Regions from separate parts of the Paenibacillus sp. 1-18 genome, predicted to be linked through region 2. Evidence: riboswitches for the same ligand, from Rfam matches in the RefSeq annotation. Region 2 holds a riboswitch; each other region holds the start of a gene.
What was found. Region 2 has a riboswitch for thiamine pyrophosphate ahead of L693_RS0103665 (thiamine phosphate synthase). Riboswitches for the same ligand answer to the same signal wherever they lie in the genome.

Region 1 (11,153 bases), on a different contig from region 2:
TGCGCAGTTGCTTATGACACCCCAAAACATTCTATTTGTTGATGACAGCCCTATGGTTCTGTCCTTGCTAGAGCGGACTTTAACGCAAGAAACGTTCACCTTATATACCGCTCACACACCCAAAAAAGCCTTACAGGTGCTGGAACAACATCCCATTGATGTAGTGGTATCCGATCTGCTTATGCCTGGTCTGGACGGAATTACGTTCCTTCGTATCATTAAAAAGGACTATCCGCATATCGTACGGATCATTTTGTCAGGTCACCTGCATACGCAGTCTATTTTATCAGCGATCAATCAAGTCGGCGTGTTCCGCTTTTTGACGAAACCACTGGAGCTGGATAATGATACACTAAAAAAGAACCTGTACGAAGCACTGGATCAGGCCCGGTTCAATCGAAGCAGCCTGCATGCAGACCAAAATGTGGCTCACAGCTTGTCAGTATTTATTGACAGCATTCTGAATGCTCCGTATCGGCCTTATGTGCTGCTCAATGATCAGCATATCGTAACTGCTGTACACGCTGCGCTCGCTGATCCGTATCCTGTAGGCAGCTCACTTCGTCATCCTGACGGTGAAGGTATACAGTTAACCGCGCATTCACTGTATATACCGCATGAGGAGTCGGAATCTTCCGATCCCGACCTGTACACGCTGGATACGCTGACTGTAGGCCATTCATCCTTACGCCTTATCCGTCTTAGCGAGATCGCCTGAGTGACGGTTGCCGCCCTTTAACACGGCGGCAACCCCAACCACAGTCAGGCATGTATACATCCACAACATGCCCACGGTCAACAACGGGTGACGAATGTAGCTTTTCAAATTCCCCCATGTATACAGCACCGGACGGAAGAAGTACCAGCGTTCCAGTGCCTTTCGCAAGCCCCCCTCTTCGGATGACATCGTACGATCCATCACGGAAAAATAGTAGGCTTTTTTACGTAATATATCATGCAGATATACCTTTTTTTCATCATGATATACCCGTGTAAATACCGCCCGGCGAATGACTCCACCAGACTCTATATAGCGTAGGGTAGGCTGTATTTCTTCGAAGGCAATCTGCTCCGCATTAAAGCCGCCTGTCGATTCGTAAGCGCTCATTCGCCAGAAGCGTGCCGCTTCTATGGAGCGTTTTCCTAAGGTTTCACCTGCGTTGTTAATTACATTTCGCTCGAAGACTTTCACTTTGGAAAAAAAGTTGTCCGCCTCCGAATACGCCTCCTCAGGAACAACCAAGGCACCAATGTCCTGATGATCGTCAAAAAAGTCAATGCTCTGCTGGATCAAATGCTCGGCTAAAATCATATCGGAATCCAATACAAGCATGTATTCGGCACCCAAGCGTTCCGCTTCCTCGACCGCCCTGACCCTCGCAACTCCACGCTCCCCATGGGGAAGCTCCAATACCGTAACGGGTACTGAACTTCCTACCGACAGCGTACGAATCACCTCCACAGTCCGGTCATCCGAGCCATCATCGGCGATCACGATATGCAAGTCCTTGTAATTTTGCCCCATACAGCTTCGCAAACACGGCTCTATTGTCCGTTCATTATTGTATGTGGAGAAGAGAATGACCACTTTGTCCACTCTGTTCCGCCTCCTCTGTCCAATCTCCTATCAACTGCTCAAACGCAGCTGCTGTATGATCAAAATGAAATCTCAACGCATACTGATACGCCCGCTCACGAATGGCCATGTAGTCTTCGCCACCCTTCGCTGCTCTTTCCATCTGTTCAGATAAACCCCGGATGTCACCGTGAAAGCATAGATATCCGCTTTTCCCAAAATCTGTCGCATCCACCAAGCCTGGTGAATTGCTGACAATGCTGGGGGTTCCAACGGCTGCCGCTTCGGTAATCGTCAGGCCCCAGCCTTCACGCAGGGATGGAAATACAAGCGCGTGGGCACGGCTCATCAGCTCCAGCTTATGCTCTGCTGAAACGAATCCGAAAAAGGTAATATCCGCTTGGGATTGTCCTTGTTCATCCGGCTCTCCGTAAGTCAATCCATACCGCTTCATAATCGGCAATAATTGTTCTGCCACATACGTTTTATCGGTTTTTCCGACAATCCACAATATAGCCTGAGGGAATTTTTTCTTGAGCCGCCCAAAGGCTTCAACGACCAGATCAATCCCTTTATATTTCACAAAGCGCCCGGCGTACATAAAGGTCGGACTGGACTCCTTCGGTAAAAACCGTTCACGCGGCCAGTGGTCAAACTCAATGCCTTCCGGCAAGAGATGAAGACGATCCGGGTGAAAGCCCAGCTTAAGCAAATCATACCTGGTAGACGGGGAAACGGTGAGTGTACGGTCCGTGCGTGCCAGCTTAAGCATCAGCGGCTCCAGATGAAATCCGATCACATTTAGCGGAAATTTGGCATTTTCAAACCATATTTCCCTTGTTAGCTGGTGTATAAAAAAGATCCGCTTGGATGCCTCCACCCAAAAACGGGTAAAAAACTGGTGCGTATTCGCCTGATTAATGACATAATCAATATGCTTGCGGTGACGGCGATAATAACGCATGGCAAAATAAATCACGCTGTATATACTTCCTTTTCGAATATACGTAATTCCGTCTATGATTTCATGCTCGGGCAATCCCTCAAATTGGGGTGAAAAATGAATGAAGTGAAAGCGGCCTTGCTGTGAGCGTTTTAGCATCTCATGGGTGAAAACTTCTGCTCCTCCGCTTTTAGGTGAACGAATGTCACGCCAGGATAGCAATAGAACTACGGTTTTACCGTCCTGTTCATGGATTGTATTCATGGGCTGAATCCCCTCTTATCTTTATTTTGAACAAATAGAAATAGGCATCTACCACAAAGTAAAGAGACATGGCACCATAAACCACCAGCTCAGATAGTAAAAAATCGGAAGGCTTGTTGTGCGCCATATGAAAGGCTGCCAGTAAAGCCGCCGCTCCTGCGATTAAGCTGAACATAAATTTGCGTCTGCCCACCAATACATGCATATGAACAAAAAACAGTACGATGGAAAACAGCCAGTACACCCATCCTCCCCATGGAATAAAAACTTCTGCCGACTGATAGGAAGACCCGAATAATACAGGAATAGATGATGGGAACACAAAGGTTGTGCCTACATACACACAGATGGCTGCCACAGCCATTAATCCGGCATACACGGCTATCAGCTTTCCCAAGGCTTGACGGTCATGACCATGCGCACCGAGCTTTGGAATAAATGCAGCGATCAGACTGTACGAAACGTAATAGACTAATTGGCTGTACTTCAGCGCGATGGCATAGCTACTGGCCTGTTCCGGGAAATAATGCTGCACATACAGCATGTCAATGGAAATGCAAAACAAAATAAATAAGTTCGTTATGAGACTATCCGTAAAATCCTGACCTAGTGATTTCCATAGCCCGGAAGGTATACGTGCTCCACTGTGACTGAATAAGGATAAGCCCCGAGCCGAAACGATCCAGCCGTGAAGCAGCGACAGTAACATTCCACCACAGCTAGCCAGCAGCAGGGCTTCCAGCTTTAACCCCAATGCAGCCAATACAAAAAACAGGCTCAGCTTTCCTAAAACCTCAATATAGTAGTTCACATTGAGCGCCAGCATGCGTTCCCTGCCCTGTAAATCTCCGCGGCACGAGCTCACGAGAATATGCAGCCCTACCAAGCCATACAGCATGAACAGCGGGCCGGATTGGACGCCTAATAGCGAGCGCAGCAACGGATGAAAGATCACCAGCATGACTATGGCAAGCACGGTGAGCAACAAAGGAGCTTTTAGCAAGAGAGGACCAAGCGGTAGACTTCGCAGTGAAAGCTTGTGGTCTCCCTTGGAGACCAGCTTGGCGGTTAATAGCTGAATCGATAAGCCCAAAACGGACAACAGGGCAAAGAGGGCCAACAGCGCATTCGCCTGACCATAGGCTTGTCCGGTAAGATACCAGCTTGCTGCAATATGAAAGAAAAAATTAAATCCGTTCAGCAGCACATTAAATATAGGAAACATCAACGAACGCAGTCGGTTGTTCACGTTGTTATCTCACCCGCCGATCCAGCCGCCAAATATCAATAATGGAACGTAGAAAACGAATGGAATCCTTCCAGACATGGATGTGCGATCCATCCCGGTCAATACACTTGACGGGTAGCTGCATCACACGAAGCTGGAGTCGCTTGGCGATAAACATCATTTCCAAATCCAGTGCCAGCCCGAGCTGCTCCTTCAAATGTGGAAACATCCGCTTCACCGCCACTGAACTCATGACTTTAAGCCCTGTCTGGGAATCCACCACACCTGTCGGTAAAAACGGTCGGGAAACCATACGTTTGCCAAAGCTCACGATAGATCGTAATAAAGAGCGATTTTCGGCTGTCATATCCTTGGTTCCAATCACGACATCGTAGTAGCCCTGTCGAACCACGTTAATCATTTTGGCAATATCCTCAATAAAAAAGGAATCGTCCGCATCCACAAATACGTAATAATCCGCACCGATGGTTCGCATGCCTTCCAGATATGTTCCTGCCTTACGGGTATTGCGCCCCAATTCCTTGGTTTGAATCAAAGGACTAAGATTCTGATTAATCCGGTTGACGGACAAATCCGTTGTTGCCTTCAGCGCTCTAATCAAGGTATTGGTGCCATCATGGCTGCCATCATCAATGAGATAAATGGAGCCCTCTATAATATGGCTGCGAATAAAAGCCTGCAGGCGTTCAGCAAATGCCTCGACGTGTACAAAACGTTGTTCCTCATTATATACAGACAAAATAAAGGCAATATGCTGCCCTTTGGCCGAATACTCGGGGTAGAGCAAGCTTTGTATTTCTGACAGCATTTCCTCGTTATCATTGGCTTGCCAAAATAGCAGGCGTAAACGGCCTATTCCTGTGATTTGCACCATATGCTGATCACTGAATGGGACCGTTACATCCGTTACCACTAACAGCGGCATTTGTGGAAATTGACTACGGATCTGATTGGCTATCCGCACGGCTTTCTCCGGTTCCCTATAATCAATCAGGCAACAACATGCGTTCTCATAAACTGAAGCTGCCTCAGGGTCTCTGCACTGTATAGATTGGTAAAAATGAATCACGTTGGGATAATCAATAGCCCTGTCATTATCGCTAAAAATGGCTATAGGTCCCTGCACACAAACCTCTCCTTTTTCCTCCAGATGGTTATATTTTGTCGAAAAAGAATTAAAAATGTTTGCTTAGAGGGGTTAAATTAATATGCAAATCCTTCATATTTTCTTAACAAAATAGCTGACATGCCGTGACGTATAAGGATATAAGGAGATGAAAACCAATTTTATATTTTGCAAAAAAAGAAGATTTAGAACTAATTCATTAGAACCAAAAATAACGAAATAATCTTATTTATCAATGTTTATAATTAGTTCTTTATGATCAATCACACAAAAAATTAATGGTTATTTTGTCGCAGATAATATGCGAATAAAACATATTACCATGACCATACTATGGTCAACATGTCATCTTTCGTCATGAATAAACCTTAATAAACATCATCAATAACGAAGAGAAAGAAGGGTATTATTATGGAAGCATTTTATGTCAATCGGGACGGCTCATTATCCACCCCATTACGAGGCAAGGATGTGTTAGCGAACCCCCTTTTGAACAAAGGTGTCGCTTTTACAGAAGAAGAACGCAAAGAACTGGGTTTGGAAGGAATCCTTCCTCCAACGGTCCTCTCACTGGAAAAACAGAGCGTACGAGCGTATCAGCAGTTTTTGGCACAACCGACCATGCTGCGTAAAAATGCTTCGCTCAACGACCTTCACAATCGAAATATCGTACTCTACTATCGCCTACTTACCGACCATTTGAGTGAAATGCTGCCTGTGGTGTACACACCTACGGTAGGAACCGCGATTCAAGAATATAGTCACGAGTACAACCGCCCTGGGGGCGTATATTTGTCGATAGATAACCCGAACGGAATTGGACAGGCGTTCTATAATTCCGGTTTGAGTGGTGAGGATGTGGATCTGATCGTCGTGACGGATTCGGAAAGTATTTTGGGTATCGGTGACTGGGGTGTCGGGGGGATTAACATTGCGATTGGCAAGCTTGCTGTATATACAGCCGCAGCAGGCATTCATCCCGGGCGGGTGCTGCCGATTGTACTGGATGTAGGCACGAATAATGAAAAGCTGCTGAATGATCCGCTGTACATCGGAAACCGCCATAAGCGGGTTCGCGGAGAAGCCTATAACCAGTTTATTGATACTTTTATCAATAAAACGCTAACACAGTTTCCGAAGGCGCTTTTGCATTGGGAAGATGTCGGCAGCGTAAACGCACGCCATATTATAGGCAAATACGGTCAAAGCATTCTCACCTTTAACGATGACATTCAAGGCACAGGAGCTGTAACCCTGGCTGCGATTCTTTCGGCGGTAGGTGTTACCAAAATTCCGCTGCGTGAGCAAAAAGTGCTTGTCTTCGGACCGGGGGCCGCAGGCATTGGTAACGCTGACCAAATTCGGGGAGCTATGATCGCGGACGGCCTTTCGGCGGAGGATTCATTTAAGCCATTTTGGGCCTTTGATTACCGCGGGCTGTTAACGGACGATATGGAAGATGTGCTGGAGTATCAGAAGCCGTATGTACGTAAAAAAGAGGAAGTTAGCTCATGGATGCGGTCTGATGACGGAAAAATACCGCTGCTTGAGGTCATTCGTCAGGTGAAGCCTACGATATTAATAGGAACTTCCGGTGTGGGAGGTGCCTTTACTGAAGAAATTATCAAGGAAATGGCGAAGCATGTAGAACGCCCGATCATCATGCCCATGTCCAATCCTACAAACCTTGCCGAGGCGGTACCCGAGGATTTAATACAGTGGACCGATGGCAAAGCATTGATCGCTACCGGAAGTCCCTTTGAGCCGGTTACCTATAATGGTACGAAATTTGAGATTGGACAAGCGAACAACGCTTTTGTATTCCCGGGTCTTGGTCTGGGCGCGATTGTGGTCAAGGCAAAAAGAATCACTCCTGCCATGTTTACAGCTGCAGCAGATGCCGTTGCCAATGCCGTAGATTCGAATGAGCCTGGCGGTGCGTTGCTTCCCCATATCCGAAAATTACGTGATGTCTCGTACGCGGTTGCGGTTGCGGTAGCGAAGGCCGCGATTCAGGATCAGGTGGCTCAGGCACACATTTCAGATGTTGAACAAGCCATTCGGAATGCGATGTGGAAACCGGAATATACAAGGATCAAAGCCGTGGAAAGTGCCATACATCACCCTCACTAATTCTTCAATCTGGGACGGGGATGTATGTTCAGACAGGCAGGATACGTCAGTTCAAGCAAGGAGAATCGATCTATGAGTGTCGGACATATTCTTTACATTTTGGTGCCGATTTTTTTCGTTATTATTTTAGGATGGCTAGCAGGGCATTACAAAAGCTTCGATGCCTCTTCCTCCAAGGCCCTAAATGCGCTCGTCACCAAATTTGCGCTGCCTGCGCATCTATTCATCGGCATTACGACAACGAACAGGAAAGCGCTCATCGAGCAATGGCCATTCCTGCTAGCTCTGTTCATTGGCATTGTCGGCTTTTTTACCGTTCTCCTTCTGCTTTCCCGATTTGCGGGGAAGCAGTCGGTGAAGGATGCCGCTATGTTTGCTTTAAACTCGGCACAGCCGACCTTTGCTTTTATGGGCATTCCTGTGCTTGGAGCCATCTACGGCTCCTCAGCCGTGGCTATTCCTATTGCACTTACGGGAATCGTAGTCAATGCCGTCCTTGACCCGGCAGCTACGATTATAGCTACCGTAGCCAACCAGAATTCAGGCAAGGAACGGAACGGTCACTTCGGAAGACTGATCTGGGACTCCATTCTTCACGGTTTAAAGGAACCGCTGGCGCTGGTGCCGCTGGTTGGTGTGGTTTTGACCTTGTTCGGCTTCCATTCACCTGATTTGTTGAACAAATCGTTTAATCAAATCGGTGACATTACATCCGGGGCCGCTTTATTTGCAGTCGGTGTGACCATTGGCGTACGCAACATTAGTTTTAGCATAAGGGCCTTTGCCATCGCGCTGTTAAAAACAATCGTACAGCCTTTATTAATGCTGCTGATTGCCTACCTCTGCGGTCTGTCGTCTGCCGATACCGTTAAGGCGGTTCTGCTCGTTTCCTTCCCGGGTTCAGCAGTCGCTGCTATGATCGCTACCCGTTTTGAAAGCCTGGAATCAGAAACCGCCTCCTCCTTTGTCATCAGTGCTGTCATCTCTCTCGTTACACTCCCTGTGCTAATTTCGTTATTGATGTAAAATATTACCTGTTCGCTCCTGTTATTAGTGCCGTCCGATTTTGCCGGTTTTTGTCATGATTCATGTCCCCCTCGATTTAGTAGATTTCCCAATAAGAATGAATTGAGGAAGGTTTGACATAACGTATGAACGAATGTACAGTAATAGTCAAAAGAATAGGAAGTCCACTAGGGGAGCCGCTTATGGCTGAGACAAGAACGTATCTTGGACCCTTTGAACCTGATCTAGTTCGTACTAGCGTAGGAAAGTGGAGCCTTCGTATATAAGGTCCCTCGTGTTTTTTTATGCATTAGACCTATGATGAAGCCGCTCCAGTTTTCGGGGCGGCCTTTTGGCGTTGTTCCGAAACTGTCTTCTTACGGGACTTCCTGCTCTTCATTTTGTTGGAGGTGGGGAAATGAGCTTTACGCAAGAGCTTCGTCGGCAGGCGGATGGTATTTTTCAGGCGATTTTTGAGCATCCCTTTGTTAGAGGTATTGCCGAAGGAAGCTTGGCAAGGGAACAGCTGATTCACTATGTAAAACAGGACTTTGAATATTTAAATGCCTATATGCGGATTTACGGCATCGCGATCTCCAAATGCACGAGCCGGGAGGACATAGCTGCATTTAACGAACAGATCTCTTTTATCCTCCACAGCGAGATTCATCCGCATCAAAATTTCTGCGCTGTTGCAGGTGTGGCCTATGAAGAAATGCAGGGATATCCGCTCGCACCGTCTGCCCACCATTATATCCATCACATGCTGACGGTCGCACACGAGGGCAGTCTTGGCGAGATCATGGCTGTGCTGCTGCCGTGTCCGTGGACATATCTTGAGATTGGCCGCAGGCTGCTGGATGAGGTAAGACCGGACGAGTCCCATCCGTTCTATGAATGGATCAACTTCTACCAGTCTGAAAATCTAACAACCAAATTCCGAGAACGTGTGGATGCTTGGGCGGAAGGCGCAACGACTGCCGAGCGGGAGCGGATGATTGAGCATTTTATGCTAAGCTGCCAGCTGGAATATATGTTCTGGGATATGGCTTATAAGCAGGAAAACTGGCCGGTCCAGATGCAGGCCGCGGTGGGGTCAACGATATGAATACATGGGAAAAGGATTGTTCGGAGCTTCTGACAAAGGTACACAACAGCAACCCCCTTGTTCACAACATGACCAATGTGGTGGTCACCAACTTTACAGCTAACGGCCTATATGCGCTGGGCGCTTCGCCAGTGATGGCTTATGCCCCCGAGGAAGTCGCGGATATGGCAAAAATAGCAGGAGCCGTCGTATTAAACATCGGTACATTGAACCGCGAGCTGGTCGATGCCATGATCATTGCCGGACAATCGGCGAATGCACATGGTGTTCCGGTCCTGCTAGATCCGGTCGGTGCGGGAGCGACTCGCTTTAGAACCGAGTCGGCACTGCGAATCCTGAGTGAAGTCAACATTTCAATGGTGCGGGGCAATGCAGCCGAAGTCGCCCATCTTATCGGAGAAGCCCATGAAATTAAAGGCGTAGATGCTGGTAAGAGTGCCAGCAGCAGTCATGTCGATCTGGCAGCTCGGGCTGCACGAGCGCTCAATACCATCGTTGTCATCACCGGAAAAGAAGACGTCATCACCGATGGGGCCGAAGTACGAATGATCTGTGGCGGAGACGCGCTGCTCACAAAAGTAACCGGAGCAGGCTGCCTGCTGACTTCAGTGTTGGGCGCTTTTGCTGCCGTTGAACCTAATCTGCTGCTCGCAGGGACAGCAGGCTTGGCATTTTACAGTGCAGCGGCTTCCCGGGCCGCTGCACGTACAGCAGAGCTGGGACCCGGCAGCTTCCAGATTGCCTTTCTCGACGAGCTAGCCAAACTGCATATCGGCTCGCTGAAGGGCCATGTATCTATTCATGAAGCCGGAACAGCTACGGCAGGTGGTGCACAATGACAGACGTTCGTGTACCTAGAGCACTGACGATTGCCGGTTCGGACAGCGGCGGCGGGGCTGGCATTCAGGCCGATCTCAAAACCTTTCAGGAGCTTGGTGTATACGGGATGTCGGCGATTACGGCCATTACCGTACAGAATACCCTGGGTGTCCACGGTGTATATCCCTTGCCACAGGAAGCGGCGGCGGAGCAGATCAAGGCCGTAGGATCAGACCTCGGCGTGGATGCCCTGAAGACTGGCATGCTGTTTCATGCGGGCATCATCCGCCTTGTGGCCGAGCAGATCCGAAAGTTCGGCTGGGAGAAGGTTGTTGTCGATCCCGTGATGATTGCCAAGGGAGGCGCAGCGTTGCTGCAGCCGGAAGCGATGCAGGCTTTGCAGGACGACCTGCTCCCCTTGGCCCTGGTCGTTACACCAAATATCCCGGAAGCGGAAGCCCTAGCAGGGATCAGCATTCGTACGATGGAGGATCGCCGCGAGGCTGCAAGACATATTAGCAGTCTGGGTCCAAAATTTGTCGTGATCAAGGGCGGTCACGCCGACGAGAGCGAGAACAGCGGACAGATCGTTGACCTGCTCTTTGACGGAACCGCCTTTACAGAACTGAGCGGCAAGCGGGTACGGACTGTCCATACACACGGAACGGGATGTACCTTCTCGGCAGCGATTACCGCGGAATTAGGGAAAGGGATGTCTGTACCGGAGGCTATCTTGAAGGGTAAAGCCTTTATCCAGGCGGCGATTGAGGAACCTTTGCAGCTTGGGCAGGGACATGGCCCCACCAATCATTGGGCCTACCGCCGTCGTCAGGAGATGTTTCAATGAGCGCCAGAATATTACCAGAGATGATGTGCCAGCATCTGCAAGTGTATCTGGTGCTTGGAAGCGTGAATTGCCTCGCGGAACCA
Region 2 (11,153 bases):
CAATAATCACTCTAATGAGTGGTTTTTCTTTTTTTATTGGCAAGTCCGCATTAAAAACATTAAAATTCGCTGTTTTCAATATTCCGATAAGGTTGCTGAATGTGCTACAATAAGGCTTTGAAAGAAAACAATGATATATGAAATAACAACAGTCGGCATCGCCGATGACAATAAGGAGCCAAAAACAGCGTATGAGTTTATTGACTGTAGAAAATGTATCCCACAATTTTGGGGACCGCGCGTTATTTAAAAATGTTTCCTTTCGATTACTTGCGGGGGAACGTGTAGGTTTGGTAGGAGCTAACGGAGTCGGTAAATCGACACTCATGAACATTTTGACTGGAAAATTGCTTAAGGACGAAGGTAAAGTGGAATGGACTCCACGTGTACGTTACGGCTATTTGGATCAGCACACCAAGCTGACACCGGGCAAAACGGTACGCGATGTATTGAAGGATGCTTTCCTTCCTTTGTTGGAATTGGAAAAGGAATTAATGCAGATTACGGAAAAAATGGGAGATGCTTCTCCCGAAGAATTAGAAGTACTGCTGGAACAGATGGGTGAAATTCAGGAGCAGCTGGATATGGGGGATTTTTACCTCATTGATGTGAAGGTTGAAGAAATGGCGAACGGGCTGGGTCTCTCGGCCATCGGTTTGGATCGGGATGTATCTGCGCTTAGCGGTGGACAACGGACTAAGGTGCTTCTTGCGAAGCTGTTGTTGGAAAAGCCAAACGTCCTGCTGCTGGACGAGCCTACCAACTATTTGGACGTAGAGCATATTGAGTGGCTTACGCGTTATTTGAAGGATTATCCCTATGCATTTATTCTTATTTCACATGATACGGAGTTCATGAACCAGGTCGTTAATGTTATTTATCACCTTGAATTTGCAAAGATGACCCGTTATTCAGCTAACTATGAAAAATTCCTTGAAATGGCGGATCTGAACAAAGCGCAGCATATTGATGCTTATGAGAAGCAGCAGGAATATATTAAGAAGCAGGAAGACTTTATTCAGCGCAACAAGGCGCGTGCATCCACATCAGGCCGGGCGAAGAGCCGTGAAAAGCAGCTTGATCGGATCGAACGTATTGATAAGCCTGAAGAAGCTGCCAAGCCAACCTTTCAATTTAAAGAAGCGCGTGCGAGCGGGAAAACGGTATTTGAGGGAATTGATTTTGAAATTGGCTATACTCATGCCCTTTTGCCCAAAATGACCATGACGATTGAACGTGGCGAAAAAATTGCGATTGTAGGCTGCAACGGTGTCGGTAAATCGACATTGCTCAAAACCATTCTGGGGAAAATACCGCCAATCAGCGGAAAAACCTATCAAGGCGATTTCTTGCAGCCGGCTTATTTTGAGCAGGAAGTCAAGGCAGGCAAAATTACACCGATTGACGATGTGTGGAATGAGTTCCCGCATTTAAATCAGCATGAAGTAAGAGCACATTTGGCACGTTGCGGTTTAAAAAATGAGCATATCACACGTCCTCTATCCGCGCTTAGTGGTGGTGAGCAGGCAAAAGTACGTCTGTGCAAATTGTTAATGCGGGAAAGCAACTGGGTTCTGTTTGACGAGCCTACCAATCACTTGGATGTCAAAGCAAAGGACGAGCTTAAACGTGCCTTGAAGGAATATAAAGGGACTGTATTGCTTGTATCTCACGAACCGGATTTTTACGAGGATTGGGTAACAAAAACGTGGAATGTGGAAGAGTGGTCAACTAAAGTCAACTAAAGTCAACTAAAGTCAAAAAAAATTCAGCTCTGTCATGCTTCAAAAAAGTGGGGTTTGCAGAATTAGAAAAATATGCTAAGCTATCTTTAGCTGATACAATAAAATAGTCACACTAGGGGAGCCGCCCATGCGGCTGAGACGAAATAAATGGATTTCGGACCCTTTGTACCTGATCTGGGTTATGCCAGCGTAGGGAAGTGAGCGCCGCACAAGCAAGGTAACCACATCATTACTTTTGTTTGTACGTGGGACGATATACGTATACGGATATGATTGTCCGTTCGATTATTGGACGTTCGTAAAACCACTTCCTTAGGGAAGTGGTTTTTTTGCGTTACGTTCGGTTTTACCTATTGAATTTCCGTATCCGGATCACATATGATCTCCTTCATTATTGCTGGCACAAGTGGCTGGCTCCGTCTGATATTTTGTGATGTGGGGCCACAATGATTATTGGTTCAGCTTATAGGATTAGTTTAAGCCCTTAGTTCAATGTGAGGTGAACATGAGATCGAATTACACGTAATTACGATGGAAAATGACTCCCATGCATATGTAGCCCAAGTGGCTGCTGCTATTTATCCGTATGTTCATTTTGTGCATGCACGTCTAAAGCAGAAGGGGGCCTCAGAATTACTCGGGTTGACCCGAAGCATGGTGGAGCAGGGGATTCCTTTGCAGCAAATTGTAGTCAATGACCGTGTGGATGTAGCTTTACTTACCTTGGCTGGAGCTGTCCAGCTACCGGCAAATGGGCTACCGGCTCAGGATGTTAAGGGCCTACTTCCAAAGGGGACACGCTGTGGAGTGTCTGTGCATTCCTTGGAAGAGGCGCAGATTGCCGAGCGGGCTGGGGCGGACTATGTACTCTACGGTCATGTATATGAGACCCACTGTAAGCCCGGGGTTGTGCCGCGGGGTACAGCTCAGCTTGAACGCATATGCAGGTTGTCCAACATTCCAGTGATTGCACTTGGCGGTATACAACCGCATCATATTCCGGAGCTTTATCATGCTGGAGCAAGTGGAATTGCAGTGATGTCCGGTATATGGGGAGCTGAGTCGCCAATCGCGGCTGCGATGGAATATAGACAAATGGTAGATCAGATAGTCTGCAGCCGTTGTAAGGAAACGAGAGTAGAAGAATTTCGAAAGAAGTATGGTCAGGTCAGTGGAGAGGAGATATAACATATGCCTAAAATACACACAGAGGCTACAGTTATAGGACATGCTGAATGCTTGGTTATAGGTGGAGGTGTGATCGGCAGCTCCATTGCTTATCATGTGGCTAGGGAAGGGCGCAGTACGATCATGCTGGAGCGAACGATGCCGGGTGAGGGAGCCTCGGGAGCAGCGGCCGGAATGCTTGCAGCAGAGAGTGAAGAGTTCATCGACTCTGATCTTGAGCAATTGGCTCGTACAAGTCGGGACGCATTCCCTGAGCTTGTTCGTGAACTGGAGCGGTTGTCCGGTGTTTCAGTAGAATTTCGTACAGAGGGATTTGTAGCTCCTTTCCGTTCGGAAGCTGAGGGTGAAAGACGATGGAAAGCTGCTAACATGCGCGAGGATAATCAGCCTGAGTGGTGGAATGCCAAGGAATTGGCCAGACGGATTCCGGGCATAGATCGTCAAGCGATCGGAGCTATATATCGGTCAAAGGAGACGCAGCTCGTTCCAGTACAGCTATGTCGTGCTTATGCGGGAGCAGCATCTGTGTTGGGAGCTACAATATGGTCCGGTACCCATGCGGAGCAGCTGGTCGTACAGAATGGCCGGGTTTGTGGGGTGGTAACGGACAGGGGATTTTTTTCTTGCGATCAGGTCATTATTGCCGGAGGCCTGGATAGCATGAATTTGCTAGACCAAGCAGGCTTTCATTACCCGCTTTATCCGGTCAAAGGTGAAGCAGTTGCAGTTTCCTTAAAGGATCACCCTTTGGAATATACCATTTATGCCGATGATATTTACCTTGTGCCTAAACAGAAGAACGAGGTTTGGATTGGGGCAACGAGTCTTCCAAACCTCTATGACAAAGAAGTGACTGTTGAAGGTTTGGAGGGGCTACTGGCACGTGCTGCTGCCTGGCTACCGCGCGTCCGTGAAGCTTCTTTTGTACGTACCTGGGCGGGCCTGCGTCCGCAGGCAGCAGCGGGACGTCCTTTTATAGGGGCCGTTCCCGGCTTGGAAGGGGTATATGCAGCAGTCGGGCATTATCGCAACGGTGTCCTGTTGAGTGAAGCTACCGGACGTGCGATGGCAGGACTGCTTAAAGGGGCAGATGCCGAAGAACTTGGAATAAGCAACTTTTCTTCTGTTCGTATCAAGGAGGAAAGCTTATGAGGCTGACGATTAACGGCCAGAACATGAACTTTTCTAACCGGATCACTCATGTGGAGCAATTGCTGCATGAGCTTGATTTAAAGGTGAAAACCGTTGTGGTCGAGCTGAATCGCCACATATTGACTCGTGAAGAACATGAAGAAGCGATCCTGAAAGACGGAGACAGTTTGGAAATTGTACATTTTGTAGGAGGCGGTTGATGATGTTAACCATTGGAAAAGCATCTTTTACATCAAGGCTGTTACTGGGAACAGGAAAATTCTCGAATCTGGATATCCAATCCCAAGCTGTAGAGGCTGCTGAGGCCGAAATATTGACCTTTGCTGTGCGGAGATTAAATTTGGAGGAACGAGATAAGCAACATTTTCTGGATACGCTGGATTTGGGCCGCTATACACTTCTTCCCAATACGGCAGGAGCGACGACAGCGGAGGAGGCTGTTCGTATTGCAAAATTGGCAAGGGCCTCAGGCCTGTGCGATATGATTAAGGTGGAGGTCATTGGGGACGGTAAGACGCTGTTGCCTGATCCCTTTGAAACGCTGAAAGCAAGCGAAAAGCTGCTGGAGGAAGGCTTTATTGTGCTGCCCTACATATCCGATGATGTCATTCTGGCCAAGAGGTTGCAAGAGCTTGGAGTGCATGCCGTTATGCCTGGAGCTTCACCGATTGGTACAGGACGCGGCCTGCTTAATCCGTTTGCATTGGAGTTAATTATTGAACAAGCAGAGATTCCGGTCATTGTCGATGCAGGTATTCGCTCACCGAGTGATGCGGCAATGGCGATGCAACTGGGAGCAGATGCTGTTCTGTTGAACACAGCCGTCTCGGGAGCGAAGGATCCTGTAAAAATGGCAGAGGCCATGAAACTGGCTGTTCGCGCGGGTAGATATGGTTTTGAGGCGGGGCTGATTCCCGTAAAACGTTATGCTTCAGCAAGCAGTCCCACAGAAGGTATGGTTCAGGCATGATGGAAACAGAAAAATCCTGTGAAGTCGTACAAGCAAGTGACCGCTATTCCAGACAGGAAAGATTCGCTCCCTTTGGGTCAGAAGGACAACGCAGGCTCGCTTCTTCTCATGTACTGATCATAGGTGTCGGAGCGCTCGGCACAGGTATTGCAGAAACCCTTGTCCGTGCAGGTGTAGGTACGGTTAGCATCGTAGACCGCGATTATGTGGAGTGGAGCAACTTGCAGCGTCAGCAGCTTTTTCAGGAGAGTGACGCCGCAGAGAGATGCCCCAAAGCAGTGGCTGCCCAGCGAAGATTAAAAGACATTAATTCGGAAACGGTCATACACGCACATGTACTGGATGTCGGGGTAGCGGAACTGGAAGAGCTGATCCAGGGAGTTGACCTGATGATGGACGCAACCGATAATTTCGATACCCGATTGCTCATGAACGACATGGCACTAAAGCATCACATACCGTGGATTTATGGGGGATGTGTAGGAAGCTATGGTGTGACTTATACCATTTTACCAGGGCAAACGCCTTGTCTTCATTGTCTGCTGGGAACCGTTCCGTTTGGAGGCGAGACCTGTGATACCGCCGGGATTATTCCGCAGGCAGTACAAATGGTCACGGCCAATCAGACAACGGAAGCCTTCAAGCTTCTTGGCGGATATAAGAAAGAACTGCGAGGGAAGCTGTTTTCGTTTGATTTGTGGCGGAACGAGTATGCAGCAATAGCCGTAGACAGCTTGAAAAAAGCGGATTGTCCTTCCTGCGGCAGTCACCCGACGTATCCCTATTTGTCAGCCTCACATCGGCAAAAAACAGATGTGTTGTGCGGTCGCGATACCGTTCAGATAAGACCAGCCAAACCGATACAGCTGAATCTTAAGGAAACCGCAGATCGACTTGCTGCTGTGGGAGAGGGAAAAGTGGAGCAGAATCCGTTTTTGGTTTCCTATAGTACGGGCGTGCATCGCTTGGTCATTTTTGCTGATGGGCGAGCGTTGATTCACGGAACAAAGGACGTGGCAGAAGCAAAAAGTCTATATCACCGTTATTTGGGCTAACTATAAAAAGCAGAAAATCATTCCTGTAAGAATGGTTTTCTGCTTTTTTGTTACAATAAATATAAATATGTTTTAATGACTTACAAACAAATTGATCATTTTCCATATCACAATGCGATGTCCAAACCAGGTGGGTGAAAAGATGAGTCCGTTAATTTTACTTGTGGATGAAAATGAAGCGTTACCTGTAATTGTACATCTATTGGAGCAAGCAGGCTATCAGGTGGGGCATGTCCGAAATATGTCAGAGGGAAGCTCCTACGCAGCCGATCATGCTGTGAATATGCTGCTTCTGAACGTTGATGAAGAGCAAGGGGATGCACAAGGAATGATTCGTACCGTCCAGCAAAACCATCCTCGTGTACCGTTATTCGTCTTGACCTCATCTAACGATGAGAACCATATCGTTGCCTGTTTTGAGCAGGGAGCACACGATGTGATGGTATTCCCCTTTCCTCCCAAAGTGTTTCTGGCCAGAGTAGCTAATTTATTGCGAATTTTTGGTGCTGCTCATGATGTAGCAAGGGTAATCGAGGCGGGTGATCTACATATAGACCATGCAAGCAGAATGGTAAGTAGAGGGGGACAGAAGCTGGAATTAACTCCAAAGGAATTCGATCTCTTGGTTCATCTGGCTATACATCTCAATCAGGTTTGCAGCAGACAGCAAATCCTAAAGGATGTTTGGAAACATGATTATATCGTAGATACGAACGTAGTAGACGTGTATATCAGGCATTTGAGAGTTAAAATAGATAAGGGGCAAAAATTCAAAATGATTCGCACGGAACGAGGCATAGGCTATTCTCTCAAAACACCACCTGAAGTAGAGTAGCATAAACGCATATAAAAAAGCCGGGAGCTGTTTGTCCCGGCTTACATATATTAAACGAGTTTCATATTACAGCACGCGGCGTGCTTTAATGTATGTTCTTTTCCAGTTGCCAGAGTTCAAATCGGAGATGGTAACGCCAGGTTCCCCGTAAGTGTGCAGAATCTTACCGCCGCCCATATAGACTGCTACATGGGTAATGTTCCTACCTGTAGCACGGCTACCGCTTGAGAAGAATACTAAGTCACCCTTTTTCAAATTGGACTTGGATACAGCACGTCCGACTTTAGATTGCTCAACAGAAGTGCGTGGCAAATCTACTCCGTATTTTTTGAAAATATGCTTCATAAAAGAAGAACAGTCAAAATTTCTAGTGGTACTTGTAGAAGCTCCAAACTTATAAGGAGTCCCCATATATTTTTCGCCATAGTTAATTACTTTTTGGGCTACCGTAGTAGTAGCAGTGGCAGCTTGTACTGTATTTGTTGCCTCAATTGCAAAAGTTCCAAAACCGATAGTGGTTGCGACTCCTGCGATAATTACCTTTTTTATGATTTTATGCATGTTCATGTTGTAAGTACCTCCAAAAATTGTTTGTGCAAAATCTTGCTGAGTTGCTAACTTGCCCACAGAAGTATAACAGTTTTGAAGCCACCTAATAGTTGGAAAACTACTCGCAAATGCTTGAGGGACAAGGCTTAACATAGCAATTATTAAAAAACGATTAAAAATTACAAATTGTAAAAAATAATAGCGCTTCACAATCAGGAAGAAAGAAAGAAACGCTTGTAAATCAAGCGCTTGAGCAATAAAAGGATATTTATAAAAGTTACAATAGTGTCATAACTAATCTTTACTTTGAATAACAAGCAGTAGTCCGCTTTCGATGGAAATCGTCCCTTTTAAAGCGGTTAGCTTGTTGCTGACAGCACGTGATTGTCCCATCTTGAGGGTGGCATTTTGTAATGGGTACATAAATCCATCCAGGTTTATCCCTGTTACCTCAGCAGTCATAGGAAGCAGCGATGTATATGTATATCCCATGGGCTTGACCTCCAGCGTGGACCCTGTGAGCTCGATATAGTTATGTGCGTCCATAATTGCGCAACTAATATGATGCTGCATCGCGCGTACCAATATTTGAACATTAGCCAGTGTGTGGTCCATTCTGGTGCCGGTCACACCAAGCATGAGTACATGATCTGCCTGTTCGTCTATAGCAATCTCCAAGGCAAGCTCCGTATCTGTCAGGTCCTTCAGTACAGGATCACACGCAAGCATGCGTTTGCTAGACGATTCAACCCGCGCTTTTTCCTGCGGTGTTATTGAATCAAAATCACCTACAGAGATATGCGGTGTGATGCCATGCTCAATCAGAAAAAGAGCACCTTTATCCGCACCTATAATAAAATCGTCAGGTTGTATGTGTTGTAGATCTTCTTCGCTGAGACGACCGCCGGAAAATACAATGGCGCGCTTCTTCGTCATATCCAACATCCTTTCTTTTTGTCATACGGACTATATGGTACCATCAGCTTTTAAGTATAACGCGTTAAATATGGCTTGCACAATTTTGGAGAGCGCGGCTACAATGAAACAGAAAAAGGGAGTGTAACATGCATAGGAAGGAGAACAACATGATTAACGTTTTATTTGTGTGTCTGGGCAATATATGCCGCTCCCCTATGGGAGAAGCGGTATTAAGACATAAGGTGCAGGAACGGGGACTAAGCGCGCAAATTCAGGTAGACTCGGCTGGAACAGGCGACTGGCATATCGGGAATCCTCCACATGAGGGAACACTAAAGCAGCTCAAGCTGCACGGGATTAGCGAGAAGGGCTTAAAGGCGCGGCAAATAGGCGGCCGTGATTTTGAGGCGTTTGATTATATTGTGTGCATGGATGATTCGAATGAACGAAACATGCGTAAGCTGGCAGGTGGAGCGGACGCTGATATTCTAAAATTCATGGACCTACTTCCCAAAGAACAGCTGAGAGAAGTGCCAGACCCTTATTTCACTGGGAATTTCGAAGAAACCTATCGATTAATGGATGCGGGGTGCGAGGCCTTGCTGGACAAAATCATAGAAGAAAAGCTATAATGTGAACGACAGAAGACGGCAATTATTGCCGTTTTTCATTATATAATTTTGAAAGCGTAATCATTTTGTAGAAAGAGAAAAGAGCATAATGACCTGATCTGGTCGATCCATGCCCAATTCCCACTTCCTAATAGTTGTTTAGTTTTGAACAAGGACACTCATGCGCGATCCAAAAAATACATGAGCGCGTCAGGCAGCTCGTTTTGCCAAAAGCCCCACAAATGCTTGCCATCCTTTTCACGGTAGGAAACCTCGGCGTTCCGTTGGCGCAGTAAATCTGCGCATTGGCGGTTAAGCTCTACAAAGTTATAAATGCCTGTATCGCTCTCAAATGCATCCTCCTGAAGGCCGACAATCATCCATATCCGCAGATGGGACAGATCCTTCTCACGGGCGATGATTTCCTGCGAAGCCTCATAGTAAGCGCCGGACAGGCTAATGATGCGGTTGAACAGCTGCGGATACAACAAGGCCAAATGCAGAGACACACTGCCTCCCAGTGAATCCCCTGCCAAAATGCGGGATGATGCATCACTTCTTATAGGATACTTTTGTTCTACATAGGGAATAATCTCTTCTGCAAAACAGGCGGTGTACGCCTCGAAACGATGGCCAAAGGGAGCATATTCCTGTGTTCTGATTTTGGTGTTCACTTCGACGCCGACAATAATGAAGGGCTCGACGCCTTCATCGAGGATGAGACGGTTTGCATGAGTTGCAATGCGGCCAAAGTTGAAGAATTCTTCTCCATCCTGACAGTATACGACCGGATAGCTCAATAATTCATTATAGCCTGGCGGCAAGTAAATACGGAGCGTTCTGGTTTCGCCAAGAAAGCGGCTTTCTACTTCGTCTTTAAGGATGGTTCGTTTTAAATACCGGGAATCCGTCATTTTTCGTCACCTTTCTCGGTGTATTATTTTGCATTCGGGATCACAATAAGTTAAGATTACCCTGATTGCAATAGATGTTTAAAATTTCAATCATGTACTAAGCTGTTATAGTAAAAACAACCACCTGTTACATGCACAAAAATGTGGCAAACTCAAAAAAAATAACTAAATCTTTGACGCAAGCAATATAACAGGTGTATAATAATCCTATAACAGCGGAACTTGATATTCAAATTTTTTTGTTGAGGTGAAGAAAATGAGCAAGGTTCCTTATGAAGTGTACACAGAGGAAGTTGAGGCTCTGTCCGTACTTTCTCCGGATGGTGAAATTATCAATAAAGATAAATTGCCTAAACTTACAGATGATCAATTGAAAGAAATTATGTATCGCATGGTATTTACACGTACTTGGGATGACCGTGCCGTTAACTTGGGCCGTCAAGGACGTCTCGGCTTCTACGCTCCGGTATCCGGACAAGAAGCAACAATGGTTGGTAGTGAATTTGCACTCCAAAAAGAAGACTTTATTGCTCCAGGCTACCGCGATATTCCGCAACTCGTTTGGCATGGCCTGCCTTTATACCAAGCTTTCTTGTATTCCCGTGGTCATCAACACGGCGGTCAAGTACCGGACGGTGTTAACGTATTGATGCCGCAAATCATTATTGGCGCGCAAATTCTGCACGCTATGGGTATTGCGATGGGCTACAAGCTGAAAAAACAAAAACAAGTCGTCATTACATATACAGGTGACGGCGGTTCTTCTGAAGGCGACTTCTACGAAGGTCTGAACTATGCTGGTGTATACAAGCTGCCAGTTATTTTCTTCGTGCAAAACAATGGCTACGCCATCACGACTCCATTTGCGAAGCAAACCGCTGCTCTTTCGATCGCTCACAAAGCGGTTGCTGCTGGTATTAAAGGCGTGAAAATTGACGGTATGGACGTGCTTGCAGTTATCAAGGCTGTTCAAGAAGCCGCAGAGCGTGGACGCAACGGCGAAGGTGCTACACTGATTGAAGCGGTAACATATCGTTTCCGCCCGCATTCCCTTTCTGATGATGCAACGAAATATCGTACCAAAGAAGAAGAAGGCGAATGGAACGCAAAAGATCCAATTGCCCGGTTTGCGAAATACCTTGAGAAAAAAGGTCTGTGGACTGAAGAAGATACAGCTCGTGTAAAAGAAGAAGCAAAAGCGAAAGTGAACGAAGAG
Region 3 (11,153 bases), on a different contig from region 2:
CAGACTGCCTTAATCCCGGCTTCAAGGCTTTGCAAAATTCGATTGCACTCGCTCCAAAGTACAAAATAGTGACGAAACCAAGCCATTTCGACAAAAAAACACAATCCCAACTACTAAACTAAGAAAGCGGGCCTCTAGCCCTTATTTTGGACCTAGGCATATCCTCCCTCAAAATGACCATCCTCCTAATACACATCTTGGACGCATACGACCATCTTCCTGTTTTATGTCAAAAACGTTTTACTTTGAAAAAATGCGGGTATAATGATTGCAATCTTACCAAGCAACTTACATGGCATTACGACATCAAGTACATACAAATAGTCCTATACAGACGTCCTAAGCAACTCAATCTGAATTTGACAAAATGGAATTGGAGGAACAAACCACATGAATACAATGAACTTAACTGTACACACCCTGATGCCCTTTCACCACCAATACCAACGTGCCAACGCGGTGAGCATGCAGAAGAAAGAAGATAGCTCGGAGAAGAAGCTCAGCTTTCAGGATATTTTAAATGAGAAAATGGGTAAAAAATAAAGCAGCCTTTTTTCGGTTACTCCATCTTGCTTTGACATAAGCTCAAAAGCCGTGTTTCCCTACATCGTCTGTAGAGAAACACGGCTTTTTTGGAGTATTTACATTCGGACGCATAAGCGACGATCCTCACTTAGCTTGCCAGCGTGAGTAATCCGGCTTCCCAATCGGTTGACTCACTTCCAACCTATTGCCCCGCATCCCGGTATTGCTCTGCCTTTTCACGCATCCCGGCAGCTACAGCCTCTTCTGTATTCAGCCCCTTGTCTGCCGCGTAGGCGCGAATATCCTGCGTAATCCGCATGCTGCAGAATTTGGGACCGCACATCGAGCAAAAATGTGCTTCCTTGGCCCCCTCCGCCGGTAGCGTCTCGTCATGGTAGGATAGAGCACGCTCGGGATCGAGGGAAAGGTTGAACTGGTCGCGCCAGCGGAACTCAAAACGCGCCTTGGATAAGGCATCATCCCGTTGTTGCGCCCGTGGATGGCCTTTCGCCAGATCGGCAGCATGTGCCGCAATTTTGTAGGTAATAACCCCTTCACGAACATCATCCTTGTTCGGCAGACCCAAATGCTCCTTTGGCGTAACGTAGCACAGCATCGACGTCCCGAACCAACCGATCATGGCTGCTCCGATGGCCGAGGTAATATGATCGTAGCCGGGCGCAATATCCGTCGTGAGCGGTCCCAAAGTGTAAAAAGGAGCTTCCTTGCAAATTTCCATTTGCAAATCTACATTCTCCTTGATTTTGTGCATCGGGACATGCCCCGGACCTTCGATCATGACCTGGACATCATGCTTCCATGCGATTTGTGTTAGCTCACCCAGTGTTTCCAGCTCTGCAAACTGCGCTTCATCATTCGCATCATAGATGCTGCCCGGACGCAGGCCATCCCCGAGGGAAAAGGCGACATCGTATGCTTTCATGATTTCGCAGATTTCCTCAAAATGCGTGTATAAAAAGTTCTCCTGATGGTGGGCAAGACACCAAGCCGCCATAATCGACCCGCCTCGGGAGACAATTCCCGTCATTCTATTCGCTGTCATCGGAATATAGCGCAGGAGCACGCCCGCATGGATTGTAAAATAGTCTACACCCTGCTCTGCCTGCTCAATCAGGGTATCGCGATACAGCTCCCACGTCAGTGCCTCAGCTTCGCCGTTTACCTTTTCAAGCGCTTGATACAGCGGTACCGTTCCAATCGGCACTGGAGAATTCCGGATGATCCATTCACGCGTCGTATGGATATTACGGCCTGTGGACAGATCCATGACCGTATCCGAGCCCCAGCGCACAGCCCAGGTCATTTTCTCCACTTCCTCCTCAATGGAGGATGTAACCGCCGAATTGCCGATGTTGGCATTGATCTTCACGTGAAAATGACGTCCAATGACCATCGGCTCATTTTCCGGGTGATTGATATTGGAAGGCAAAATCGCTCGTCCCGCCGCCAGCTCCTGTCGCACAAACTCGGGCTCCACCCCTTCACGAATCGCCGCAAATTCCATCTCGGGTGTAATGATTCCCTTCCGAGCATAGTGCATTTGCGTCACCGTGCGCCCTTGCGACGCGCGAAGCGGACGATGGGTCACGCCGGGGAATTCCGCCGTCTCCCGCTTGGAACCAGGCTTCAGCCCGTTGTCCTCCGGCTTAACTGTGCGTCCCTCGTAAGCCTCGACATCGCCCCGTTCCAGCACCCAAGCCCGTCGAAGCGGAGGCAGTCCCCGTCGGATGTCCACCTGATAGGCTTCGTCCGTCATCGGACCGCTTGTGTCATACACACGCAGCGGCTCATGATGCTCTGTACCCTGCGCCGTATGTGTCGGGTGCAGCGCGATTTCACGCTCTGGCACGGCAATGTCCGGCCGCGAGCCTTGAATATACACCTTGCGGCTCCCTGGAAAGGGCTTGACCCCATCCACTTGCTCTGCACTTGTCTTCTCTGAACCTGTCTTTCCTGCCACTGCTGCCTTCATTTCAGTTCCTTCTGTTTCCGTCGGTTTCATTGTCCGTTCCTCCCGTTTCGATGAAATGACACACCGATCCGGAACCATTCCCAGGGTGGCTGATCTATGCAAAAAAAGCCGGTTCCCCAGGGAACCGGCTAATCTAACGAGGAGCTGTCCAAAAAGTGCGCACGTGGAATCATTATATTCCAATATGCCGTCTTGGGCAGCAGCTACGTATACATTTCAATGGCCGATTACTTCCCTACGCTGGTATGATCCAGATCAGGTGCAAAGGGTCCGGAATCCTGTACGATTCCATCTCAGCCCGGCATTACAGGCTCCCCCAGTAAATGTGATTCTTCGATTTGCATGAGGCGGCGATAACAGACCTCCCGCCATCCTCATCAGATTACTTTAAATTTACTGCTTTGGCAACCCCACTCTGGCCCTGTTACGGAAGCATAAGCCCCATTTCCTTCGCAGCTTCGATCAAAATTGGGGCAAAATCATGCAACGTCTCAGGTGCAAGTCGGCTGACCGGACCAGATACAGACAAAGCCGCAGCGACCTGTCCCTTCCGGTTCACCACAGGCGCAGCTACAGCGGCAGCGCCTGGCTCCCGCTCTTCATAGCTGGTTGCATAGCCCTTCTCACGAATGTCCTGCAGCTGAGCTTTATAGACCTCCGGGTCTACGGAGGACGGCCATTCATCCCCCCTGAGTAAAGCTTCCAGCTCCTGCGGCGGCATAAAGGCTGCCAGCACCTTGCTGGAAGCCCCTACAGCCAGCGGCATACGCGCACCCACAGGCGCAACGCGGCGGATCGCCTGGTTGCTCTGAACGGCTTGAATGCGAATACGCATACTGCCGTCCCGCAAGTACAAGCTGACCGTCTCACCCAGACGGTCACGCAGTCCTTCCATCGCAGGCTGCAGCAGCACTGCCGGCTCATCACTTTGTGACAGATGGGTGGACAGCTCCCATATGCGGAAGCCGAGCCGGTATTTTTCGGTTGCGGCATTCCGAATGACAAAGCCACGATCCTCCAACGTAGTCAGCAGCCGATGAACCGTGCTTTTATGTAGCCCAATTTTGGAGGCAATCTCCGTCAGGCCAAGATCCGAATCTGCGGTAAAACACAGCAATATATCAAGCGCACGCTCCACAGCGCGAACGGTTAATTTACGGTCTTCCATCGTGAACCGCTCCCCTTGCATCCATTTTCGTTTCACACCTTGAAACATGGTTACATAAATTATATAGAATACCCGCGGCTACTGTAAACCAATGTTTTTGTGACAGCTATATTACAAAAGAAGAACAAACATCGACAATTCTTTGCGTCATTTTTACTTTTCAGGTTCAGACGTTGACTTTGGATAATCCCCATCATACGATAATAGGTATCAATATGGACATACACTATCATTTTCAAGTGAATTTGTACCTAAATTCCATAGCATGAAGTTCAATTTTATATAAGGAGGCTCTTACATGATTTCGACATCCCAGCGCAGCTCTCAGCTACAAACCGCTGTTCAGGAGCCGTCCATCCCACGGATTAATCCCCGTCTGCTGCGGTTCAAGCACATTGTGATTGCGCTGCTGCTATCGGTCGTATTTTTTCTGCTGTTTTGTTTTATTGCCCTACATGCCTACATCGCATGGGTACTGACGAATCCAACCGTGGCACCGCTGTACTCTAATCCGATGCAGGCGAAGGGAATGCCCTATGAGGAGGTCAGCTTCCCTGCCAAGGACGGCAGCCGCATGGTGCAAGGCTGGTATATCCCGGCGAATCAATCGCGGAAAACGATTATTTTCAGCCATGGGTATGGGGCCAATCGCGAAGAAAGCTGGATTCCCATGTATGACCTGGCACATTATGCCCACCGTTTAAACTTTAATGTGGTTATGTTCGATTACGGCTTCGCCTCTCAAAACAGCAAAGCAGTCGCGACCGGAGGCAAAGCGGAATCCCAACAGCTTCTGGGGGCGATCCAGCTTGCGAAGCAACGCGGCTCGTCGGAGATTATCGTATGGGGCTTCTCGATGGGGGCAGGAACCGCCCTGCAGGCGGGCTTGCAAACCAAGGATGTGGACGCGATGATTTTGGACAGCACCTTCCTGCTGGAGCCGGATACGCTGTACCATAACATTCATAATCAAATTAATCTGCCACGCCATCCGTCTTTGGAAATTCTGGAGCTGCTGTTTCCAGTTTTGAACGGCACCAGCTTGCATCAAATTCCATATCAAGAGGTTAAAAAGGAAAACTATCCGTTCCCGATTATGTTTGTGCATGGTACGCAGGACGAAAAAGCTCCTTATCCCATTGCGGAAAAGCTCGCTGCCAATCAGACCAATCCGCTTTCCAGTGTGTGGATTGTCAAAAACGGGCTGCATGAGCTTATTTTCAGGGAGCATCCACGTGAATATTTGCGGCGGGTATCGACGTTTTTAAGCAATGTGCAGGAACTGGAGGACAAGAAGACCATCGCTAATGCGAATAAGCCAACGACTGCGAAGTAAGGAATTGATATAGAGAAGCCTGATGATGGACACTTCACTCGTGCCGTGGTCGGGCTTCTTTTTCTGCATCCCAATCGGCATTCATGATTCTGCATGGCATGTGATATCTGGCGGAAAGAGTTTATAGACATATTCCCTACGAGAGGTCGAATATACTGGGTACGTATGCATCCGGGGCAGACTCTTTCTTCAAACCGGAAAGCCATAGTGGGATACGGGAGGTAAAAACAATGCTGAGTACTTATGGGGCTTTTCTGCCCTTACGCGTGCTGGAGGAAATCCGGCATTGGAAGCAGCAGGAAAGTTGGCATGTGGAAGTGATTAAGTCCGCTACTGAGGGGCTTGAGCCTGCATATGTGCAGCTGCTCGATGATTGGCGAACTGTATTTGAACAGACTGAACGCGCTGCTGTTGAGCTGCTTGAAGAGCAGCGAAGCGTCCACGCTCACGCAGGTCAGACGTGGAAGCACTCATGGGATCAAAAATCGGCTACTCCACAAGCGCACACACACGAACTGGCTAAACCATCAGGACAGTCAAGAGAATGGGGTGATGCCTCATCCTCTGGAGAGGTGCCATCGCCAGAGACTGCCTCACAAGATCTGCATCGTCGGCTGGACGGATTGCTGCAGACTGCAAATCGCCAGTCACAGGAGTATGTGCGCCAGCTCGGCCTGCTGAGCGAGCACAGTCTTGCGTTACGGCAGCAGCCCAGATCCGCTGGAATTGTGCTGCATGCGGCCCATGAAAGCCAATATTTCCTGATCTCCACTACACCCTTTCAAGAGCCTGGCTCCATCGCCAGGGCCGCTGGGTTGTATCATGTGTCAGCCGAGGGTGAGCACTACCCTGAGGATGCGTTTCGAGAACGGCAGGCGGGCATAAGGGGAGAAGGCACATGGGCGGCTAAAGGCGTCCAGTCCGGTCAGGCGGAGCCTTCGGCAACGGAAAAAGCTTCTCCCGGCCGCCCGGTTCCTATTGGGGGACATCGGTTGCCACCGCTCCCTTATCCCTACAATGCGCTTGAACCTTACATTGATGAAAAAACGATGCGTATTCACCATGACAAGCATCATTTGAGCTATGTGAATGATTTGAATAAAGCAGAGAAAAAGCTGGAAGAGGCGCGCAAAACAGGTAATTTTGACCTCGTAAAGCACTGGGAGCGGGAGCTGGCGTTTAATGGTGCAGGCCATTATTTGCATACTCTTTTTTGGACGATTATGAGTCCTCAAGGCGGCGGAACACCAAGCGGGCCGCTGGCTGAGCAGATCAAAAAGGATTTCGGCAGCTATGAGGCATTCAAAAAGCATTTCAGCTCGGCGGCCGAGAAGGTTGAGGGCGGCGGCTGGGCGATCCTGGTGTGGAGTCCACGTGCAGGACGGCTTGAAATTTTGCAGGCCGAAAAGCACCAGAATCTGACTCAGTGGGAGTCCATTCCGCTGCTGGCGCTTGATGTGTGGGAACACGCCTATTACTTGAAGCATCAAGCTGAACGCAACAAATACATCGAGGATTGGTGGCATGTCGTCAACTGGCCTGAGGTGGAAGAACGCTATGCTCAAGCCTCCAAGCTGAAATGGCAGCCCTTCTAAGCTAATTGCCATGTGAGTTAGTGAGTTAGTGAGCTAGTGTGCTAAATCCATGCTCTACCTTACACTTGTGAATCGTATCGTTCTCTAAGTGCAGCTATCTGTTCTGACAATCCTTGCGGTTGTATCAACGAGCCATCGACAGGTAAAATCGTAGTCCGGCTTTCGATCACCCGGCGCAGAGATGCTGTATAGGCCTCAACAGATGGCACTCCAGCCAGCTCTGCCAGGCTGCCCATCGTTGCCGGATTTACCCGCGGATAATCCGGCTGCGGCACGCCCGCCTTCGTATCTCCGGCTGCCGCCGTATAAAACTGCTGCACCGCCTGTGCACGCTCCGCACCACTGCCCTCAATCATCACGAAAGCCGTGATGATATACGCCTTGGCTTGACGCCGCTGCGCAATGCCGCAAAACTTGCGGCCACGAACGCTGACATCGTAATCACCGGGACAGAAGGACCCGGTGATTTCCCCGGTCTGCGCCTCGGCAGACCACGGGGCCAGCGCATCGGCAATCAGCCCCGCCATGAGCCGGAAATCCTCATGCAGGCTGATCGCGTGCTGCGGATTCGGCAGGATCAGGGACAGGTTCAGTACCCCCCTGTCCAGTATGACGGCTGCTCCGCCCGAGGGGCGCACGCACACCGAGATTCCCGTGCTGCGCACATGCTCCATCGCCTGCGGCGCGTATGGAAGCCTGCGGTCGCGGTGACCGATGACCAGCGCAGACGGATGCCGCCACAGATGCAAAATAGGCGCAGCTCCTTTTCCAACTTGCCGACAGGCCAGCTCCTCCCAGGCCAGCGGAGACAAAACATCCATCTGGGTGAGCGCAAGCGGCGCTTCAAGCCATTGCAAATCAGGCAAAACGGTTGTTTTTTCTGTTGAGCTATGTACGTTCTCCATACGTTATCCCCTATCTTAAAAAAACTGTTATCCATAGGCTAATCGTAATATTTGGCGTTCACCTAATCCCATGTTAGCAAAAAAGGGTGGCTACGCCTATGCGTAAACCACCCTTTTTGTATCGCCTGACCGTCGCGCCCTGTTCGATCATTCCTTGATCAGGGACAGGAATTCTGCGCGTTGTGCCGCATCATTACGGAATGAGCCGCGTACCGCAGACGTTACCGTTTTACTGCCCGGCTTTTTGACACCTCTTGCACACATACACAGATGTTCGCCTTCTACAACCACCATTACCCCGTGAGGAGAAACCGTTTCATCCAGAATATCCGCGATCTGTGATGTAATCCGCTCCTGAACCTGCAAGCGGCGGGTCACAGCCTCTACCAGACGGGCAAGCTTGCTCAATCCTACAATTTTGCCACTGGGTACATAGCCGATATGCACTTTTCCGAAGAAAGGAGCCATATGATGCTCACACTGGCTGTAATAGACGATGTCCTTCACAATCACAAGCTCCTCGTGATTCTCGTCGAATGTCACACCCAGCGCATCCCGAGGATCAACCTCATAACCCGCAAATATTTCCTCATACATGCGCGCTACGCGTGCCGGTGTCTCCAACAGCCCTTCACGCTTGGGGTCTTCACCGATCAGTTGTAAAATCTGCTCCACATGGTACTCGATTTTATCCCGGTTATCCGCAGCTTTGCGGTTAATATAATCTTTTACGCCAGCCACAGTAATCCTCCTCTATGCAGCAACCTCATGCGACATCCGTGCTCACGTTGCTCATTATTTCCGACGGCCCTGATTTTTACGCGCACCAGGCTGATTTTTGGAGAACTGCTGGTTCTTCATCATCTGCTGAGCCCTCTGCATTTGTTTTCCATTCAGGTTGTAACCCATCTGCTTGGCCATTTTTTGCAGCGTTTCAGGGTCGTTCTGCATCTTCTCAAGCTGCTTGCGAAGATAATAAGCACCGATGAAAAATCCCCCAACCAAACCAACAATCAGGGTAATAATCGGAATGACAATATTCCACACCACGAAGTCGTCACCTCTGTATATTTATATGAAACATCATGCATTACACACGAACCTATCATAGCAAAACATGGGACAGCTAGCAAATCACAATTTGCAAACATATGTCCTTATTCTTTTTCCAAATTCAGCAGCTTTGTCTTGACTTGCAGACCCCCGGCATAACCGATAAGGCTTCCGGTTGCACCTGATATCCGGTGACATGGAATCAGAATGGGCAGCGGATTTTTGTTGCTCGCATCGCCGACTGCACGTACGGCTTTGGCACGTCCGATGGACTCTGCAATATCCTTGTAGGAGACGCTCTGTCCATACGGAATATTTTGCAGTGCACGCCATACCTGCTCTTGGAAGGGAACCCCTCTCAAATCAAAGGCTATACTGAATTCCCGTCGTTCTCCGGCAAAATATTCACGCAGTTGATCCGCGGCCTCGCGCAGTTTTTCCGGTTCCTGCACGTAGACATATTCCCCGATCCATGTCCGGGCCCATTGCTGAAGCAGTGCCTCCTTCGCATAAAAAACGCCAAACTCTATTCGGCACAGCCCCCGATCCGTTGCGCACAACGTCAAAGTGCCCACAGGTGTCTCCATTTCATCATAGTAAATGGTGGTTGGACCCTGTGAATCCACGGCCGTTGCTTCTGAATTTGATAATTCAGAGACCTTTTGCTGTTCTGCTTGCTGTTGCTCCTCCAGTTTGGAATGCGCCTGCGCGATCATTTCGCGTACTTGCTCATGTTGTTCCTTCTCTGATGCTTGCTTGATCGCTGTCATAGCGTTTTCTCCTCCTATTCGGCTCAAAGCCCAAGCCGCCGTTCCCCGAAGCTCGGGGCGTGGATCATCCAACAGAACCTCCGTCAGCTTGGGTACGGCACTGATATCCTTGAAATTGCCCAGCCCGATAATGGCATTGCGCTGAATTGGCTTTTTTCCCCGCCAGGCTGCCGCGCTTTGGCCAAATCGTTCCTTGAATTCACGATTGCTCAAATCCAGCAACGGCAGCAGCAGTGGCTTCACAATTTCGGGATCGGGAGTAAGCTCAGGATGATGATTCCAGTTAAGGCCCCGATTTTTGGGACATACCATTTGGCAGGTATCACATCCGTACAGCCGATTCCCTATTTTCAGCATAAACTCTTCATCCAGAAAGCCTTTCGTTTGTGTCAAAAAGGACACACACCGCTGGGCGTTCAGCTGCCCCGGTCCCACAAGCGCGCCCGTAGGACACGCATCCAAGCATTTGGTGCATTCCCCGCAGCCGTCCGTGACGGGTTCATCTGGTTGAAAAGGAATGTTCGTCAGCAATTCGCCCAGATAAATCCATGATCCGAGCGTCGGTGAAATCATCATTGTGTTTTTGCCGCTAAAGCCGATACCTGCGCGTTCCGCTACAGCTCGATCCGACAGTTCTCCGGTATCCACCATGCTTTTCAGCATCGCATCAGGCACTCGCTCACTTATAAAGGCCTCGAGCTTCTCCATCGCCTCGCGCAGCACAAGATGATAATCCTTCCCCCAGGCTGAGCGTGCCAAAATACCACGATACTTGCCCTTTTCCGACTTCGGCGGATTCTTCATTTTAGCAGGGTACGCCACCGCAATGGCAATCAGGGATGCTGGTTGTGAACCATACAGCTCCGGATAAATCCGCTTATGAATATCCGGCTCCTCAAAGCCGGATTCATAGCCTTTGGCCCGATGCTCTTCCAATATAGCTTTCAGAGACAGAAAGGGGTCGGCGGATGCGAACCCGATGGAGTCGATACCCAGCCCCGGAGCTGCCTTAATGATTTCCTGCTTGAGTGATGCCCAGGTCGAGGCGGTTCCGGCAGCCGTTGATACTAATCCGCGTTGCATCCGATACTCACCTCTCTTTCATTCCTTCGTACGTAATCACTTGTTATGAGGAATTTGCAATCATCCTCTTATCTCAAATTTCAACAGAAAACAGCTCCAGATGCTACCGTAAATTTTTAACAGCGCTGGTCGCCAGAAAATCACAGCGATTGTTCAGCTCGTTGTCACTGTGCCCCTTCACCTTTACATATTCAACCTCATGCTTGCCCATCAGTTCCCACAGTTCTTCCCACAGCTCTTTATTTTCAACAGGCTGATTTTTACTGTTGCGCCAGCCGTTACGAAGCCAATTCTTAATCCAGCCCTGTTTGAAGCAATTGACGACATAGGCAGAGTCACTGTGAACTTTGACATGACAAGGCTCCTTGAGCAGCTTTAGCGCTTCGATCACAGACTTGATCTCCATGCGGTTGTTTGTTGTCATTTGCTCGGCTCCGGACAGTTCCTTGCGATGCTCTCCATACAGCAAAACAACGCCCCAACCCCCAGGGCCCGGGTTTCCCGAACATGCGCCGTCGGTATATACCATCACTTCTTTCATATTCCTCTTCCTTTCCTGATTCGCAACCGTCTGCTCCGTCATGATCCTGATCGGTTCACACGCGTTCCGCATTGATTTCAAACTATCGTTGCTCTATAGCCACTTCCAATCAGATATCGGCCAAAAAATAAACTCCGCACGCCCCAGCAAATCCTGGGATTTAATGCTGCCGAAATAGCGGCTG

Region 1: another riboswitch for thiamine pyrophosphate. It lies ahead of tenA (thiaminase II); the one in region 2 lies ahead of L693_RS0103665 (thiamine phosphate synthase).
Region 3: another riboswitch for thiamine pyrophosphate. It lies ahead of thiC (phosphomethylpyrimidine synthase ThiC); the one in region 2 lies ahead of L693_RS0103665 (thiamine phosphate synthase).

The regions. Positions count from the first base shown of each region.
Region 1 is NZ_ASSB01000259.1:4,776-15,928, reverse strand. It holds gene L693_RS0116445 (response regulator) at 14-718, shown strand; gene L693_RS0116440 (glycosyltransferase family A protein) at 686-1,597, opposite strand; gene L693_RS0116435 (glycosyltransferase family 4 protein) at 1,560-2,783, opposite strand; gene L693_RS0116430 (transporter) at 2,767-4,032, opposite strand; gene L693_RS0116425 (glycosyltransferase) at 4,037-5,158, opposite strand; gene L693_RS0116420 (NAD-dependent malic enzyme) at 5,570-7,291, shown strand; gene L693_RS0116415 (AEC family transporter) at 7,364-8,317, shown strand; TPP riboswitch at 8,477-8,580, shown strand; gene tenA (thiaminase II) at 8,715-9,404, shown strand; gene thiM (hydroxyethylthiazole kinase) at 9,401-10,243, shown strand; gene thiD (bifunctional hydroxymethylpyrimidine kinase/phosphomethylpyrimidine kinase) at 10,240-11,070, shown strand; gene thiE (thiamine phosphate synthase) at 11,067-11,153, shown strand, end outside.
Region 2 is NZ_ASSB01000057.1:30,193-41,345, forward strand. It holds gene L693_RS0103655 (hypothetical protein) at 1-6, shown strand, start outside; gene L693_RS0103660 (ABC-F family ATP-binding cassette domain-containing protein) at 192-1,745, shown strand; TPP riboswitch at 1,850-1,958, shown strand; gene L693_RS0103665 (thiamine phosphate synthase) at 2,277-2,933, shown strand; gene thiO (glycine oxidase ThiO) at 2,937-4,085, shown strand; gene thiS (sulfur carrier protein ThiS) at 4,082-4,285, shown strand; gene L693_RS0103680 (thiazole synthase) at 4,288-5,055, shown strand; gene L693_RS0103685 (ThiF family adenylyltransferase) at 5,052-6,110, shown strand; gene L693_RS0103690 (response regulator transcription factor) at 6,253-6,945, shown strand; gene L693_RS0103695 (C40 family peptidase) at 7,012-7,512, opposite strand; gene L693_RS0103700 (thiamine diphosphokinase) at 7,789-8,430, opposite strand; gene L693_RS0103705 (low molecular weight protein-tyrosine-phosphatase) at 8,580-9,044, shown strand; gene L693_RS0103710 (alpha/beta hydrolase) at 9,203-9,937, opposite strand; gene pdhA (pyruvate dehydrogenase (acetyl-transferring) E1 component subunit alpha) at 10,194-11,153, shown strand, end outside.
Region 3 is NZ_ASSB01000398.1:3,643-14,795, reverse strand. It holds gene L693_RS30860 (hypothetical protein) at 391-543, shown strand; gene thiC (phosphomethylpyrimidine synthase ThiC) at 728-2,548, opposite strand; TPP riboswitch at 2,734-2,846, opposite strand; gene L693_RS0126840 (IclR family transcriptional regulator) at 2,943-3,686, opposite strand; gene L693_RS0126835 (alpha/beta hydrolase) at 3,985-5,022, shown strand; gene L693_RS0126830 (Fe-Mn family superoxide dismutase) at 5,253-6,617, shown strand; gene L693_RS0126825 (lipoate--protein ligase family protein) at 6,677-7,522, opposite strand; gene folE (GTP cyclohydrolase I FolE) at 7,670-8,263, opposite strand; gene L693_RS0126815 (YneF family protein) at 8,318-8,572, opposite strand; gene queG (tRNA epoxyqueuosine(34) reductase QueG) at 8,680-10,428, opposite strand; gene rnhA (ribonuclease HI) at 10,532-10,969, opposite strand; gene lepB (signal peptidase I) at 11,063-11,153, opposite strand, start outside.